Regions from separate parts of the Devosia sp. LjRoot3 genome, predicted to be linked through region 3. Evidence: predicted binding sites of a transcription regulator. Region 3 holds the regulator's gene; each other region holds the start of a gene.
What was found. The regulator LexA, encoded in region 3, represses DNA repair genes until DNA is damaged. The targets are predictions, from matches to a motif close to TGTTCNNNNTGTGTTCNG.
Positions count from the first base shown of each region.

Region 1 (2,261 bases), 1.2 Mb from region 3:
ACGACGATGCCCGTCTGCTTGTCGCCGGCCATGATGGCACGCTGCATGGGCGCAGCGCCGCGCCAGCGGGGGAGCAGCGAACCGTGAAGATTGAGGCAGCCTTCGGTGGGTGCTTCAAGGATCGGCTTGGGCAGGATCAGGCCATAGGCGACGACCACAGCCACGTCAGCGCCGAGGGAGGCGAACTGAAGCTGTTCGGCTTCGTTGCGCAGGCTTTTGGGCGTGAAGACGGGAATGCCGAAATTTTCGGCCGCTTCATGCACAGGGCTCTTGCGCTCGGCCTGGCCGCGACCGGCCGGTTTTGGCGCGCGGGTATAGACAGCGAGGACTTCGTGGCCGGAGGCGACGATCTCGGTCAGCGTCGGCACGGAAAATTCGGGCGTGCCCATGAAGACGACGCGCATTGGCTTTACTCCTGGGCAGATGCCCCGCGCGGGCGCGGGGCTTGGGCTCTTAGCGCGCAGCCAATTTGGCTTGCTTGTCGAACTTCTTGATAACGCGGTCGCGCTTCAGGCGGCTGAGATAGTCGATGTAGAGCACGCCATCGAGGTGATCCAATTCGTGCTGGATGCAGACGGCGAGCTTGCCGTCGGCATCCTTGGTGACTTCCTGGCCGTCGAGATCGGTGTACTTCACCGTGACCGTGGAAGGGCGCTCGACCTCGTAATAGAGCTCGGGAATCGACAGGCACCCTTCTTCGGTCACCTGGATCTCGTCGCCGAATTTGGTGATTTCGGGATTGATCATGACGAGCGGGGCCGCCGGCTCGTTCTCGCCGGCCAGATCCATGACGACAATGCGCTTCATCACCCCGATCTGGGGCGCAGCAAGGCCAATGCCCGGGGCGTCGTACATGGTGTCGAGCATGTCCTTGGCCAGCGTCTTGATCTCCTCGTCGACCTCGACGATGTGATCGGCAACTGCACGCAGGCGCGCGTCGGGAATGATGAGAATAGGGCGGATGGCCATGGCAAAGGTCCGGCAATATCTGGATTTGCCAGTGATATGGAGTTTTGTCGCCCTGCGGTCAACTGCGGAGCTCGTCTGCGCACTGCGCAGAATAGAACATTTTAAGAACAGAAGAATCGGGTAGAGTGCACCCATGAGTGAACTCGACACTATTCTGTTTGTGATCGGCGACCTGCCGGTGACCCTGGGGCTTGCGCTTGTTGTCGGCATCGTGGTGCTGCTGGCAACAGGCGTTTTTCTACTCGTCGGCTCGGCGCGCGCCAATGCGCAGCGGGCCGACGAGGTCGCGCGGGAAGCCAGCGAAGGTCTCAAGGCGAGCTTTTTCGAACAGATCGCCCAGCGCGACATGCGCATTCGCGACCTCGATCTCGGCCTCTTGCGCGAGCGCGAGCGGGCGGGCGAACTGATCGACAATGAGCGGGAAAAGAACAGCGAGCTGACGGCGGAACTGGCCGCGATGCGGACGCGGCTCGACGAACAGGCGCGGCAGAACGAAGCCAATATGAAGCGTTTTCTTGAAGCGCGGCAGCAGATGACCGACGAGTTCAAGGCCATTGCCGGGGACGTGCTCAAGAGTCACGGCGAGACGTTTTCCAAGCAGAACCGGGAGCAGGTCGACATGCTCCTAAAGCCGCTGCACGAGAAAATCGTCGAGTTTCAGGGCGGCATGTTGCGCGACCGGGCGACGATGGGCGAACAGATCCGGGCGCTGGCGGAAAGCAATCTGACCATTACCACCGAGGCGCAGAACCTGACACGGGCGCTAAAAGGCTCGTCGCAGACGCAGGGCGCCTGGGGCGAGATGATCCTTGCCACTATTCTCGAACGCTCGGGACTGCGCGAGGGAGAACAGTATCTGACGCAGACGAGTCATTCGGGCGAGGACGGGGCGCGGCTCAGGACGGACGTCGAAGTGCTGATGCCCAATGACGATCGGCTGGTGATCGACTCGAAAGTCTCGCTGACGGCGTTTGAGGCCTATACCAATGCCGAGGATGATGTGCGCGAGCAGTTTTTGCAGGCGCATGTGATCTCGATCCGCACCCATGTGAAAACGCTCGGGGACAAGAGCTATCATCGTCATGCGAAGTCGAGCCTGGACTATGTGATGATGTTCGTGCCGATCGAAGGGGCGCTGTCGGCGGCGATCAAGGCCGATCCCAATCTTTTCGAATTCGGCATGAGCCAGGGCGTGATGCTGACGACGCCGACGACGCTGATGACGGTGTTGCGCACGGTGCGGAACGTCTGGGACATCGAGAAGCGCCACCGGAACGCGGAAGAAATCGCCG
Region 1 covers NZ_CAXUPK020000001.1:167,039-169,299, reverse strand. The annotation lists gene fmt (methionyl-tRNA formyltransferase) at 1-404, opposite strand, end outside; gene def (peptide deformylase) at 454-969, opposite strand; gene ACSQ2A_RS00820 (DNA recombination protein RmuC) at 1,103-2,261, shown strand, end outside.
Region 1: ACSQ2A_RS00820 (DNA recombination protein RmuC) is a predicted target of LexA. The motif match lies at 1,062-1,079, and genes of this name have one in related genera.

Region 2 (2,261 bases), on a different contig from region 3:
GCGAGGGGCGTGCTTAGTTCAGGCTCGCGCCGCTTGAGATAATCCGTCGGCCAATCGGGTAGGAAAAGCGAAAGGAAGCGTCGGCCGGTGCCGGCTTTTACGTCCGGGCTCAACAGGCAAGGTTGCAAAGCCATTTTCGGTCCATTCCAGTAAGAACTGGGTTTGGCGACCCAGTGCGACCCCTTTTTCCAATTCGAGACTCCAGCGTGGCGCGCCGGGTGCCTGTTCATCGAAGCGTTTTCGGCCCGAGCGATGCGGGGTGAGACACCAGCGCAGATGGGCGGCGCTGGCTTGCCGTTCCGCGCCATAGCGCAGCAGAAACAAGGACGTGCCGCTTTCGGCAGCGCGCAAGCTCAGGCGCCGGCTGGCTGTGAAATCGAGTGGCTCGGGGTCGCCGCCGATATCGGCGACGATTCCGGCGACCGCCCGGCAAGCCAGGGATTCTTCGGCGACCCAAAGGAAGTCCCGCATGTCGCTGACCCGCACGATCACCAATTGTGCCGGATCGAAGCCAAAAGATAAAAGCCCCGGCCCATAGGGTAGGCCGAAGAACTGGCCGTCAGAAGTGAGTTGCAGATAGAGCACTGCCATACGCTTGGGCGTCAGCAGTGTTTTGGCCTGACCCAGGGCAAAACCGAGACTGGCCCCACCATTGCGTACGGCATCGGTGAAGACCTCCTGCAGAAGCCCTCCGGGCAGGCGCGGAAAATTGCCGTCCCTGGCATCAAAGGACTTTGCCCGCACCTCCGCCAGTGCCGGCTTGCGCTCGATATCGGCAATGGTGTCCCGCAGCGCGGTGAGGCGCTGTTGGCGATCCGGGGCTGACATAGTGAAACTGCCTGCTAGAACAAAACAGGAACATGTTGACTCCGAATCCCTCGGGAGTCGAGTCCCTTTTGCGGCCTACCTCGGAATCGGGTGTGGCCTTGCTGCATCATCGGCGGTCAAGACCGCGTGAGCAGTACTTGCGACCATTGAGCAAAACCAGCTTCTGCCCCAGTCTTTACCTGCGGCCCTCCCGGCTCATTCAAAACCCGTTTCCTTCACCCCGTCCACGAGGCTGAAAGCCATGTTCGAGGCCCTGACCCGTCTGTTCCAAAAAGCCGAGGCCACGGCCGACAGCAATGACCCAAGACTGTCGGTGGCAGCGCTTCTGGTGCACCTCGCCGCGGTCGATGGCACGATGAAGGATGAGGAACGCAAAACCATCCGCGGCGCGCTGATGGATCACTATGATCTTGATGAGCCCAGTGTCGATCGCCTGATCAAGCAGGCGGCCGAGCGCGATGCCGAGGCGGTGGATTTTTACCGCTTTACCACCGGCATTACCCAGTTGCCGATGGAAGACCGCGTCGAAATCATCCGCATGATGTGGACCGTGGTTTTTGCCGACCGGCAGAATCACGAGCTCGAGGACAATATGGTCTGGCGCATTGCCGAGCTGATCGGCGTGTCGAGCCGCGACCGCACCGTGTTGCGCAACCAGATTCGGGGACTGCGCGGCGAGGCCGAAGCCTAGTAGGCCGAAAACTCCCCGATTACTTCGGGCTCGTCATTGGCGCAGTCGAATTTTCCAGCCTTGTCGGCAGCGGCGCGGGCCAGTTCGTTGGCGTCCTTGTTGGCGAGGGCATCGACATAGGCGATGTGGCAGGAATTGCCCTCGGCAATCTGGGTCACCACCAGCACCTGGCCCTTGTTCTCGCCGGTTTCAGGGTCGGCCGTGTGATAGCGCACGATGGTCGCCACCGGGAAAAAGTAGCCTTTTGCATTGGACAGCCGCCATTCGAGCTTTGCGCCGAGATTGTTGAAGGGCGGCAGCGTCTGGAAACCGGCCGAATTGGCTTCCGGATCAAAACCATAGCTGATGGAAAAGCGGAGGTCGCCTTCCTCAACCATGACCGGAAAACCCTTATAGCCCGGGCAGGCCCAGCTGGCGCCGAAATCGTCGGCTTCGAGCACCAGGCACTGCTCGATATCGAGGTCGGTATAGGCACTGGTAAAGCCCGATTGGGCAAAGGCCGGGGTTGCGCAAGTCACGGTCAGAACCAGAAAAAGACGCTGCAACATGACCGGCCTCCTCGCCGCGATATGATCGAGATCAATTGCCGGACACAATGATCGGGTTATTGTGCTGATAACAAGGAGAAGAGCATGTTCAAATCCCTGCTTATTGCCACCGATGGTTCCGAACTTGGCGACAAGGCCGTGGCGGCCGGCGTCGAACTCGCCAAAGCACACGGCTCGAAAATCCTGGTCCTAAC
Region 2 covers NZ_CAXUPK020000004.1:251,095-253,355, forward strand. The annotation lists gene ACSQ2A_RS15850 (Y-family DNA polymerase) at 1-134, opposite strand, end outside; gene ACSQ2A_RS15855 (ImuA family protein) at 19-828, opposite strand; gene ACSQ2A_RS15860 (TerB family tellurite resistance protein) at 1,070-1,519, shown strand; gene ACSQ2A_RS15865 (hypothetical protein) at 1,516-2,067, opposite strand; gene ACSQ2A_RS15870 (universal stress protein) at 2,152-2,261, shown strand, end outside.
Region 2: ACSQ2A_RS15855 (ImuA family protein) is a predicted target of LexA. The motif match lies at 844-861, and genes of this name have one in related genera.

Region 3 (2,261 bases):
GGGCGCGATGTCAGCGGAAACGGCCGTCAACATCGCGCTGTTTTTCATCACACGCGGTATCAAGTATGTTCCGGTGACATTGACGGGCCTTGCCGTCCTCAATTTCTTCCGCTTCCGCTACGCCAACAATGCCGGCGACGAAACGCTGGCCGCAGCCGAATAATCCGAGGGGCCAATGAGCTACGATCCGACCAATATCTTCGCCAAAATCCTCAAGGGCGAACTGCCTTGTCACAAGGTCTATGAAGACGAGACTGCGTTGGTGATGATGGACATCTTCCCCCAGTCGAGGGGCCACACGCTGGTCATTCCCAGGGCCGCTTCGCGTAACCTTCTCGATGCCGATCCTGCGGCTCTCGCGGAAGTCATCCCGCTGGTGCAGCGCGTCGCCAAGGCTGTCCAGACCGCCACCAAGGCCGACGGCCTGCGTCTGGCCCAGTTCAACGAAGCCCCGGCCGGCCAGACCGTCTTCCACCTGCATTTTCACATCATTCCCGCCTATGAGGGCATTGCCCTTGGCGCCCACGCCACCGGCCGCGCCGACGATGGCGAACTGGCCCAGTTGGCCAAGGACATTGCGGCAGCGCTCTAGCGCCCGGAAAACACCAAAACCCCAAGACTCTTGCGGAACATAGGTGGAACACATATAGTCGTTCCGTCTATGTTCCGATTCTGGGGTCGCCGGGCAATGCTGACGCGCAAACAACACGAACTTCTCATGTTCATTCATGAACGCATGAAGGAAAGCGGCATTCCGCCGTCCTTCGATGAAATGAAGGACGCGCTCGATCTCGCCTCCAAATCCGGCATTCACCGGCTGATCACCGCGCTTGAAGAGCGCGGCTTCATCCGCCGCCTGCCCAACCGGGCCCGCGCGCTGGAAGTGGTAAAGCTCCCCGATTCGATGAACCCCTCGCTTGGCGGCCGCAAGTCCCGCTTCGAGCCATCCGTGATCGAGGGCAATCTGGGCAAGGTCGCCTCGCCCCCCGCGCGCAGCACCGACGACTATGCCCGCCCGATCTCGATCCCCGTCATGGGCCGCATCGCCGCCGGTACGCCGATCGAGGCGATCCAGAGCCATTCCCACACCATCGCCGTTCCCCCGGAAATGCTCGGCGCTGGCGAACACTATGCGCTCGAAGTGCGCGGCGACTCGATGATCGAAGCCGGCATTTTTGACGGCGACACGGTGCTCATAAAGAAGCAAGACACAGCCTCGACCGGCGAGATCATCGTCGCTCTCGTCGATGACGAGGAGGCTACCCTTAAGCGCCTGCGCCGCAAGGGCAATACCGTGGCGCTTGAAGCTGCCAATCCTGCCTATGAAACCCGCATCTTCCCGCCCGACCGCGTCAAGGTGCAGGGCCGGCTCGTTGGGCTCCTGCGGAAATATTGATTAGCGTGGCCGCCACACCTGAAGCGGTGATGGCGGCTTATGCCGACCTGATCAACCGGCACGATTTTGCGCTGCTGATCCCCCTGATCGACCCCAAAGCCAGCTTCTGGTTCAGTTCTGGCACCTACCAGGGCCACGAGGCGGTGCGCGAAGCCTTCGAGCGTACTTGGCGACGTCTCGCCAACGAAACCTATTGGCTGGAAGACCTCGTCTGGATCGCCAGAAGCGCGGAAGCCGCCAGCTGTACATACCGCTTTCATTGGCACGCTACGATCGACGGTCAACGCGCCGAAGGCAAAGGTCGCGGCACGACGGTTCTTGCCAAAAGCGAGAATGGCTGGCGCATTGTGCACGAACACCTGAGCGCTTTTCCGAAGTAACTGGAGCCGCTTCTGGCACTCGTGCTCCATAAACGAGGGCGTTGCCGCGGCGACGGCGAAGCTTTCGCCCTCAAGGCGTGTCTCAACCGGGACCAGTCTCTCCGCGCATCCATACCTTCCGTCGCTGCGCCACCCAGCCTGCGGCATCGCGACCCGAACAAAAATGGCAAAGTTTAAGCCGATTTTTAGCGCCATCGCGCATCCTCTAGCCTGAATCTAGGCCCCCTAATTGGAACGAGGACCGCGATGCGCATTAGCACGATTACCAATTGGGCATATGCCTTGACCGTAGGCCTGACCTTGTTGTCGGGCGGCTCGTTCATCATTGCAACGCACTACGCGGATCGCGAGCGTGACGCCCTCGATACGGCATGGAAGGCTGATGAGAGTGTCGAAGCGCTGGCTCGGGCGGCCGAGCTGACCACGGAGGACGCCCGGCTTTACGTGTTCACGGGCGAGCAACGATACCAACAGGCGTTTCAGGC
Region 3 covers NZ_CAXUPK020000001.1:1,352,918-1,355,178, reverse strand. The annotation lists gene ACSQ2A_RS06585 (hypothetical protein) at 1-163, shown strand, start outside; gene ACSQ2A_RS06580 (HIT family protein) at 176-592, shown strand; gene lexA (transcriptional repressor LexA) at 689-1,396, shown strand; gene ACSQ2A_RS06570 (YybH family protein) at 1,402-1,776, shown strand; gene ACSQ2A_RS06565 (diguanylate cyclase) at 2,023-2,261, shown strand, end outside.